3 regions of the Rossellomorea sp. ABR4_012 genome follow, and region 3 is predicted to be linked to each of the others. Evidence: riboswitches for the same ligand, from Rfam matches in the RefSeq annotation. Region 3 holds a riboswitch; each other region holds the start of a gene.
The links. A riboswitch is a leader RNA that binds a small molecule or an ion and turns the genes downstream of it on or off. The one in region 3 is predicted to bind S-adenosylmethionine.
Positions count from the first base shown of each region.

Region 1 (3,282 bases), on a different contig from region 3:
ATTGAGCTAGTATCCGCAATAACAGAGGGCGGCTTAACACCAAGTCACTCCTTAATCGAAGCCGTAGTTAACCGTGTAAGCATTCCGGTCAATGTGATGGTAAGGCCGCATAGCCAATCATTTTGTTACTCTTATGACGACTTTTTGATCATGAAAAATGATATTAAAATAATCCGTTCATTAGGTGCAAATGGTGTTGTACTAGGAGTGTTGAATGAGAAACATGAAGTTAACCAACACATGCTTGAAGAGTTATTGATGGAATGCAATGGTTTAGAGGTTACATTTCACCGGGCAATTGATTGTACAGTCAATCCTGTTCAAGCGGCTAAAACATTAGCCCAATACAAAGAAATAACAACGATTTTAACTTCTGGAGGAAATGTTGAATTTTCCAGCCGCCTGCAAACCATTCAGCAAATGAAAACAGCATGTGGGCATATTTCTATTTTGGTTGGAAGTGGATTAAATGCAAGCAATATTTGTACTGTTCATTCAACAGTAAATACAGGATATTATCATTTTGGTACAGCTGTGCGAAAAAATCATAGTCTCATCGAAGGAATTCATCTAGAAAAAGCGAAAGAAATGGTTCAACTATTAAAAGGTCAACAAGAATAATGGTAATAATAATACGAAAAGCAGCACAAGAAGAGTAGAAGGGGACGGTTCCCACTCTACTTTTACAAAAAAATGAACCTCATCATCAAAAAACTTCACTGGACTGCCGGTTTCAGCGTATAAAGTAGGATAAGAGCAGTCCCTTAGTTAACCCAATTCCCCCACTAATGAAAATACAATCCACTTTCCGCATTTACGTTCCACTTTTGGAATATACGATCCACTTTCCATATTTACATGCCACTCTTGGAAAATACAATCCACTTTCCCCGTTTATCAACCAACTTGTCGAAAAATCGTTAGCTAAGGGCTCAGGGGGACAATGAGATTAATAAACTCCTGGATAGGGTTCAAACTAAAGTAAACCGATAGGAAATAAAGCTGTCTGTAACAATCGAATGAATTTTTTTAAAATACTAAAAATAGTATTGACGAGGGAATGAATCCACTTTATAATCCAATTCATACTCAAATAGCAAGTAATACCAAATCAAACATTATATCTCTTATCAAGAGCGGCGGAGGGATAGGCCCGATGAAGCCCGGCAACCTACAGGATCAGACTGTAAAGGTGCCAATTCCTACAGATCCCATACGGATCTGGAAGATAAGGGGAGGAGCATGTTCATTTAGCCCTCTTCTTAAAAGAAGAGGGCTTTTCTGTATACTCTTTTCTTTTCCGCTCTTATCCCTCAAGTGGATCTTCAACTGGAATGAATCAATTCTTATGTATAATGTGAAAATTCGACAATAGGAGGCTGAATGATGTCAACGATTAATGTGGCAATTCTGGGGTTTGGAACAGTAGGGCAAGGAGTCTGTGAAGCAATCGATACTCATCAGGACAGATTGAAGGAAGTACTGGGTAGAGAGGTGAAGGTAAGGGCGATCCTAATCAAAGATCCCGTAAAAGAGAGGAACATTGAATCATCCATCAACGTCACAACAGAGTTCCAAGACATCTTGGATATCCCCGACCTGCACGTGATCTTTGAAGCAATCGTGGGGGAAGAGCCGAGCTATACGTATTTAACCGAAGCCATTGAGAAGGGAATTCATATCGTCACGGCCAATAAAGCGATGTTTGCTAAACATGGTCCTGAGCTATTAGAGCAGGCAAAAAGGAACGGGGTATCGGTCGGATTTGAAGCGACGACAGCCGGAGGAATCCCTGTGATCGGCAGTATCAGGCAGCTTCTGAAGGTGAATGAGATCAGACAAATTCAAGGGATTCTGAATGGGACGTCCAATTTCATCTTATCTCAAATGAGAAAAAGTGGTCTTGCCTTTGATACAGCCTTAAAAATTGCTCAGGACAAGGGTTACGCGGAAGCCGATCCTACAAATGACATCGAAGGCCATGATGCGTTCTATAAATTGCTCATTTTAAGTCAAACAGCTTTTGGCAGACAGCCCGATTGGAAGGATATTCGACGTAAGGGGATATCCCACCTGACTGCAGAGTGGCTCCAGGCAGCGGAATCCTTTCGATTACGGTTCAAGCATGCAGGTTCTCTCAGGCGGGATTCAGTAGACCATATCGAAGGTGAAGTAGAGCCAATCCTTGTTCATGACACCCATCCTTTTTACGGTGTGGAGGATGTAGAGAATGCTATATCCCTCAAGGGTAGTCTTGTAGGAAGAATCACCCTGCTTGGCCCAGGCGCTGGGAAATTGCCTACAGGAAGCGCCATGGTAGAGGATTTTCTGTCGTTGATCGAGAGGAAGTACACGGCCTCTGCCGAAAGCATAGCAAGGACCGGGGAGGTTCTTGTTGAGAGCAGACACCAATGGGTTATGAGGATCTGTGATGATGATGATCAAGACTGGATCTCATCTTTCACTTTAAAGGATCGCATTCAGCTTGGCGATTACTTGTACGTATTTATTGAAGGCAGGAAAGAGACACTGGAATCGCTTCTTCGGACGCATGATCAAATTCAAGCTGTGTCTATTCTGGATGAAATTCCATTGGAAAATGAAGTGAAGACTGGGGCGGCAGTTTTTTAGAAGTAATCTTTATTAAATATGGTCTGATAGAAAGTAGGGGTATCATTGAGTATGATTGTTCAAAAGTTTGGTGGAACCTCTGTTGGTTCTACAGATCGAATCAAGCGTATGGTCTTTCATGTCATGAAGGAAAGGGAAAAAGGCCATGATGTTATCGCAGTGGTATCAGCAATGAATAAAACGACGGATACACTCGTAAGATTGGCAGGGGACCTTTCTGTAAAGCCAAGTAAGAGAGAAATGGATATGCTCTTAAGTACCGGTGAGCAAGTGACGATCTCCCTCTTGACAATGGCCCTGCAGCAAAAGGGGCTGGAAGCCGTATCCCTGACAGGCAGACAGGCGGGAATCCAAACGGACGGAGTATATGGGAATGCCAAGATTACCTCGATCGATACGGATCGGATAACATCGGAGTTATCAAAAGGACGAATCGTCGTAGTTGCCGGTTTTCAAGGGATCACGGATAAAGGAGAAGTGACAACATTAGGCAGGGGCGGTTCGGATACGACTGCAGCTGCACTTGCTGCCGCTTTAAAAGCGGATAGGTGTGATATTTATACGGATGTAGATGGGGTGTATACGTCGGATCCGCGAATCGTTCCCCGGGCAGCAAAAATTGACACCCTCTCCTATGATGATATGCTGCGT
Region 1 is NZ_JBSWVK010000003.1:512,204-515,485, forward strand. Features, by position in the region: gene ACXAFV_RS15600 (copper homeostasis protein CutC) at 1-621, shown strand, start outside; SAM riboswitch class I at 1,125-1,235, shown strand; gene ACXAFV_RS15605 (homoserine dehydrogenase) at 1,387-2,631, shown strand; gene ACXAFV_RS15610 (aspartate kinase) at 2,683-3,282, shown strand, end outside.
Region 1: it holds a riboswitch for S-adenosylmethionine, as region 3 does, so the genes downstream of both, ACXAFV_RS15605 (homoserine dehydrogenase) here and ACXAFV_RS20465 (YezD family protein) in region 3, are expected to answer to the same signal.

Region 2 (3,282 bases), on a different contig from region 3:
TTTCTTTTGTAATTGATTTCTTAACCAAGTCTCACTTAAATTCATATCAGTAAGAACGGACTGATAAATTTCCCCTTCGATAATAACGGGATATGCAATACCTGCATGTTTTTTTTCAATTCCTAAGTCTTCTATGGTAACCGGAGCTTTATTAGATTGCTTGTACACTGTTAACCTGCCATTTGCTTCTACTATGGCAAGTTCAACATCTTTTATGTCAAATATATCTTTCTCTCTAAGCATTTGAAGAATATTGTCTAAAGAATAACAGAGACGTCTCAAATTCCCAACGAGAAATGTTCCATTTTTTATAACAGCAGTCGGTTCAAATGTGAGAAGTTTACCGATCTTCCGTTTTTTTATAACGATTTTAGAAATAACTTTTTGCAATAAACCTATTGCTATAACTGCTGCAGCAGTATGAATATGCCTAATATTAGGATCAGCAATATCTGCACCTACAACTGCACCTAGTGTTAAAATAATTAAAAAATCGAAAACCGGCAATTCACCTATTGATCGCTTACCCATATATAAAGTAACAATTAATAACAAAGGTAAAATTGTTATAATCCTTCCAAATACAATAAAAATCTCTTTAATCGTCTCCATAAATTTCCCCCTTTAATCAATTCTGAATGGATAGATAATCCCTTTTTGTACTGGTAATGTCCACAACCTGTAAAAAATACAACAAGTTTTTCTTTAACTTCAAAATCGTTTCCGCCTTTAATTGAAATATATAGTTAAAGTGCTCTTTATGTAGTTTTTTATTCATTTACCCTGTATTTGAATATAGTCTATCCAACTCCCCCGGGGCATTTATAGTGAAGAAAGTGGTGAAAGGATTAAATGATGTTGATACTTGTAAAATTAGCTTTTTTGAAGAATCTGATAGTCGGCAGTTTCCGGCGCAAACAATAATTTATCAGCAAGTAAGTAATCTCCAAACTCTATTGTAAAAAAAATTGTTTTGAAAAGATTATTTTTGACTATACTCCAAACCCCAATATAGTTCAAAGTTCCTTTGAACAGGTTAGATAGAATCGTGAGAGATGTTGAATTAGCACCATGGTTTCGAAATTCGTTTCATATTCTATGGAAAAGTCAGTAAGCGTTTTCAACAAAAAAACTGTGACAATCTTCACAGATAAACACTATATAAGAATAAATTCTGATTTGACAGATTATTTCGACTCCGTTATGATGATAAAAATTCAAACAAAAAAATAGAATATTTCCTTATCAAGAGTCGGGGGAGGAACCTGGTCCCGTGATCCCGCAGCAACCGTTACTTGTAACAAGGTGCTAATTCCAGCAAGCAGATGCTTGAAAGATGAGAGGATGGTATATACAGAACCTCTTCCTCATCGGAAGAGGTTTTTTTAGTAGCAGCGCAGGTCGGCTTTTAAAAAAGGCAGTTACGCTGTTATTAAACCAAGTATAACTATAAGATTACTTCTTTCAATTCTCCCTGCCATGGTCATAGTACATTTCATAATAAAGCAAAAAGGAGATTTGTCTTATGAAAAAACAGATTCATTTAAATGGCTTCATCCAAAACTCGCCGTCCCCGCATTCAACCGGATTATGGAAACATGAAAAAGATCAGGGTACGTCGCACAACAGCTTAGCTTATTGGGTGGAAACGGCTCAAACGCTTGAACGCGGGAAATTTGATGCGATGTTCATTGCTGATGTGCTGGGTACCTACAGCGTATATGAAAACAGTCATGATGCAGCAGTCAGGGGCGCGGTACAGCTGCCTGCTCATGATCCGCTCATCCCCATCTCGGCAATGGCCGCGGCAACGGAGCATCTAGGATTTGCGCCAACCATCTCCACGACTTATGCACAGCCTTATTCACTGGCACGGCAGTTATCAACGCTGGACCATTTAACAGGAGGAAGGGTTGCATGGAATGTGGTGACATCCTATTTGGAAAGTGAAGCCGTCAATCTCGGGCTGTCTGGAAGGCTCCCAAAGGAACTCCGATATGACCGTGCTGATGAATTTCTCCAAGTGGTTTATAAGCTGTGGGAACACAGCTGGGAGGACGATGCGGTTGTTTATGATAAAGAAAATGACACGTTTGCTGATCCGAATAGGGTTCATTCGATCAACCACGAAGGAGAGTTTTTCAGAGTGCCGGGCCCTCATCTGGTAGAGCCGTCCCCACAGCGCACCCCGGTATTATTCCAGGCAGGATCTTCTCCAAAAGGAAGGGATTTTGCAGCAAAACATGCAGAAGCAGTATTTACTAAAAATCATTCGCTGGACGGATTGAAACTGTACACAAACGATATCCGCAGACGGGCGGGGGAGCAGGGGAGAAAACCGGATGAACTTCTTATCTTCCCGATGATCCTGCCGATCATTGGGTCAACTGAAGAAGAAGCGTTTGCAAAATATGAAGAACTTACGAGTCACGTCAGCTACGAAGGCACCGCTTCTCTTTTATCAGGTCATACAGGGATTGATTTTTCACAATTTGACCCTGATCAGTATATCGATGACATCGAGACGGATGCCATGCAGGGAAATCTCGATATGTATGGGAAGGATCCAAACAAAAGATGGACGCTCCGTGAAGCGATTAAAAATCATGGGCTTGGCAATGGAACGGTAAAATTCATCGGTACACCTGAGCAAATTGCAGATGAAATCGAGAAATGGGCTGTTGAAGGTGATGCGGATGGTTTTAATATCGCCCAGACGTATTCACCGGGTACATTTAGCGAGTTCGTCGATCATGTGGTTCCCGAACTCCAAAAGCGGGGGATCTACCGCAAGGAATATGAAGGACCAACATTGAGAGAGAACATGTTTGGCAAAGGTCATAAACACTTGCCCGATCATCACCCGGCGAAAAAGCTTGTACCAGTTCATTCATAGGAAGCAACTAATTTGAGTAAGAGAAAGGAGTAGGGAATGAGTCAATTAGCATTGTATACATGGATAGGATTTGCTGTATTTCTTGCAGCTATGTTCGCACTGGGATTAATCAGTGCCAAAAAGACAAAAAGCGTCAGCGATTTTGCCATTGGCGGTGGTAGTCTCGGACCTTATGTGTTGGGTCTTTCCTTTGCCGCCACCTACCTGAGCGCGGCCACCTTCCTCGGCTACCCGGGCTGGTCGCATGATTGGGGGCTTTCGAATCTTTGGCTGTTTTTAGCGATCATCGGCGGGGGACCGATTGGTGTACTGATGGTTGCCAAGAGAGTGCGTAAACTGAATACCGGACAAAAATCACTTTCCCTTCCTGACTGGCTTGGTGATTT
Region 2 is NZ_JBSWVK010000001.1:162,587-165,868, reverse strand. Features, by position in the region: gene ACXAFV_RS00840 (DUF421 domain-containing protein) at 1-612, opposite strand, end outside; SAM riboswitch class I at 1,240-1,343, shown strand; gene ACXAFV_RS00835 (LLM class flavin-dependent oxidoreductase) at 1,526-2,896, shown strand; gene ACXAFV_RS00830 (sodium:solute symporter family transporter) at 2,933-3,282, shown strand, end outside.
Region 2: it holds a riboswitch for S-adenosylmethionine, as region 3 does, so the genes downstream of both, ACXAFV_RS00835 (LLM class flavin-dependent oxidoreductase) here and ACXAFV_RS20465 (YezD family protein) in region 3, are expected to answer to the same signal.

Region 3 (3,282 bases):
GGTGATAAGGAAGGCTGCCAGTGGCACAACAATCCAAAACATCATGATTACGAGCAGAGATTTTATAAATAGAACCTTATATGCGACACCCGCTCCAACAACTGCCCCGACCGTTACCTCACTGGTCGACAGCGGAATGCCCATCAGGTTGGCCAGAAACAGCGATAGAGTAGCAGAAAGCAGGATAATAACCACGATCTCAATAGTAAGGATGCCTGGCGGGATAATTCCTGAACTGATCGTTTTCACCACTTCCCCGCCTCCCAGCACAGCGCCGAGAAACACCCCGGCAGAGCATATCAATAAGGCTGTTCTCATGTTTTTCACCGCACCTGCACCATAAGCCACACCCATCGATGCAGCCGCTCCACTCGCACCGATGTTCATCGCAAAAAATAGACATACAAGAAGTGCAGTCACTTCAAGCAACGATCTTCCCCCTCCTTAATGAAGACCGCATTCTGTCTTACCTGAGCCTTTCCATCTGCCTGAGCGTAAGTCGTCCATGTTATAGGCAGGTGCCGTACAGTGGGAACACCCAATACTGGGATAGCCTTTATCATGGAGTGTGTTGTAAGGAAGTTGGTGTTTGTGGACATACCTCCACACTTCTTTCCACGTCCAATGGATGAGCGGGCAAATTTTTATCGATTTAAACTTTTCATCCTTATTAATGAAATTCACATTGCTCCTGCTTTCTGACTGTTCTCTCCGCAATCCTGAGATCCAGGCATGCCCTTCTGATAATGCTTCTTCCAGCGGAATGAGTTTTCTTAAGCGGCAGCATTGATTGGGATCGTTCTCCCACAATTTTTCACCATATTTCACAGCCTGTTCATCTAATGACAATGTTGATTTCTTGAACGTAATGATTAAGTCGGGATACCTGTTTCTGACTTTTTCAATCGTTTCGTACGTTTCTTCGAAATGTACGTCTGTATCCAGAAAGATAATTTTTGCCGAAGGTTTGACCTTGGAGATCAAATCAACCAGTACAATTCCCTCAATTCCGAAACTGCACGCATACACGATATCATCTCCGAAATGTTCATAAGACCACTGGAGAACATTCAAGGCACCTTTATAGGTTTCATCAACGCGGAAAGAAAAGTTTGGGTACTTCCAATTTTGATAGGTTAACAATATACAACCCCCTTTACTGAGCTGAAAAAAGAAAAAGAGACGTCAAACACAGAAAGGGATTCCCTCAGAGTGTTAAACGCCTCTAGTTTGTCTAGTCAGCATTTCAGTTTATTTAAGTCTAACCTTTTCATTTTTCTCCAGCTGTACAACTTTTCCATCCTGGACCACGACTGTAATCGACCCGTATTTCATCGTCTTTAACATCGACTTCACATTTTCAACAACTTCATCAAATGCTTCTTGATTGTCTTGATTTGCCACAAGATTCCCCCAAACTTCGTCTTATCCAGTCATAGTCTGAAAGAAAAAACAGCCTTCCATTCTGGAAGGCTGTTCAGGTATAGGTTACCTTATCTTCCAAAATGACTCCACATTTTGCTGGAATTAGCACCTTACTAGATAAAAGTAGGTTGCCGGGTTTCAATGGGCCAGGTCCCTCCACCGCTCTGGATAAGAAATATTTAATTTAATATTCTAAATAATATCACGTTTCCGAAAGATGTCAACCCGAGTTTTTCGATAAGATTTATAAACTTTAATAAAAGTTCAATAAATCTCATTTTCTTGATTTCACTTAATATATTATTCATTCAATTATTTAGTGGTATACAAATAGTGGTTACTCTTCTGCCACCTGCCCCTCATTATAAACTTCGGAAGCCAATTCTCCGGTCACTTTACTTGTAATCACGCCTGAAGTCATAGCCCCGCTGACATTAACTGCAGTCCTCCCCATGTCAATCAGCGGTTCTACAGATATCAAAAGACCGGCAAGTGCGATCGGCAGGTCCATCGCAGATAGCACGAGGATAGCGGCAAATGTGGCTCCTCCACCGACCCCTGCGACTCCAAAAGAGGAAATGGCAACGATCAGGATGAGCGTCAAAATGAAAGAAGGAGTCAATGGATTGATCCCCACAGTCGGCGCAATCATGACGGCAAGCATGGCAGGATATACTCCTGCACATCCATTTTGACCAATAGAAAGCCCGAATGATCCAGAAAAGTTAGCGATCCCTTCTGAAACGCCCAGCTTTCTCGTCTGGGTATGGATATTCAACGGGAGTGTTCCTGCACTGGACCTCGAAGTGAAAGCAAACGTTAAAACAGGTAATACTTTTCTCACATACGTTACAGGGTTTAATCCTGCAAGTGTCAACATAATGAGATGAATGACAAACATGATGAGCAAAGCAATATATGAAGCAACTACAAATTCACCAAGTTTGGTGATGGCATCGAAGTCACTTAAAGCGACCGTCTTTGCCATGATCGCCAACACGCCATATGGAGTAAGTCTCAATACCAATGTGACGATTCTCATAATGACCGAATAAACGGAATCCACCATTCTCTTAAAAAACGAAGCTGCTTCCGGATCTTTTCTTTGAGCTCCAAGATATGCTACCCCAATAAATGCAGCGAAGATGACGACAGCAATCGTTGATGTCGCACGCTGACCTGTAAAGTCATAGAACGGATTGGCCGGGAGCAGCTCGAGGATTTTTTGCGGATAGCTCTGGCCTTCCATGGCCGCTGCACGCTCTTCAAGCTGTGCCCCTCTCGCCGCTTCTGCATCACCTTGTTCAATCTGTATAGCTTCCAGATCAAATGCTGCGGTCGTCGCGATTCCTACAGCTGCTGCAACAGCCGTCGTTCCAACTAACAGGCCGAGTATCAACACAGAAATTTTGCCCAGATTGTGGGATTGTTTCAGTTTAGTAAAAGCAGAAATGATCGACACAAACACAAGCGGCATGACAATCATTTGCAGAAGCTTGATATAGCCGCTGCCGACGATATTATACCACTCGATCGACTGAAGTAGATTTTCATCACCGGGATCATACAACCACTGCAGGACAAAGCCAAATACGATGCCGAGACCAAGAGCTGTGAACACCCTCTTTGAAAAAGAAACCTTCCTTTTTTGCAAATAAATTAAAACACCAATAAGAACAATAAACATCAGAAGATTCAACAACACGACCCAAACATTCATCATAAAACCTCCTTTTTCCGGGTTGTAATGACTTGCTGGCCAAAGGCTTAATGTAGTTTATGATGCATATGAACAAGATATGATGGAAAAGGCCCGCCCCTCTAACGCGTTAATGCATCGAGGGACGGGCCTTCTTC
Region 3 is NZ_JBSWVK010000006.1:136,490-139,771, reverse strand. Features, by position in the region: gene ACXAFV_RS20475 (inorganic phosphate transporter) at 1-387, opposite strand, end outside; gene ACXAFV_RS20470 (phosphoadenylyl-sulfate reductase) at 445-1,143, opposite strand; gene ACXAFV_RS20465 (YezD family protein) at 1,252-1,404, opposite strand; SAM riboswitch class I at 1,491-1,600, opposite strand; gene ACXAFV_RS20460 (L-cystine transporter) at 1,763-3,145, opposite strand.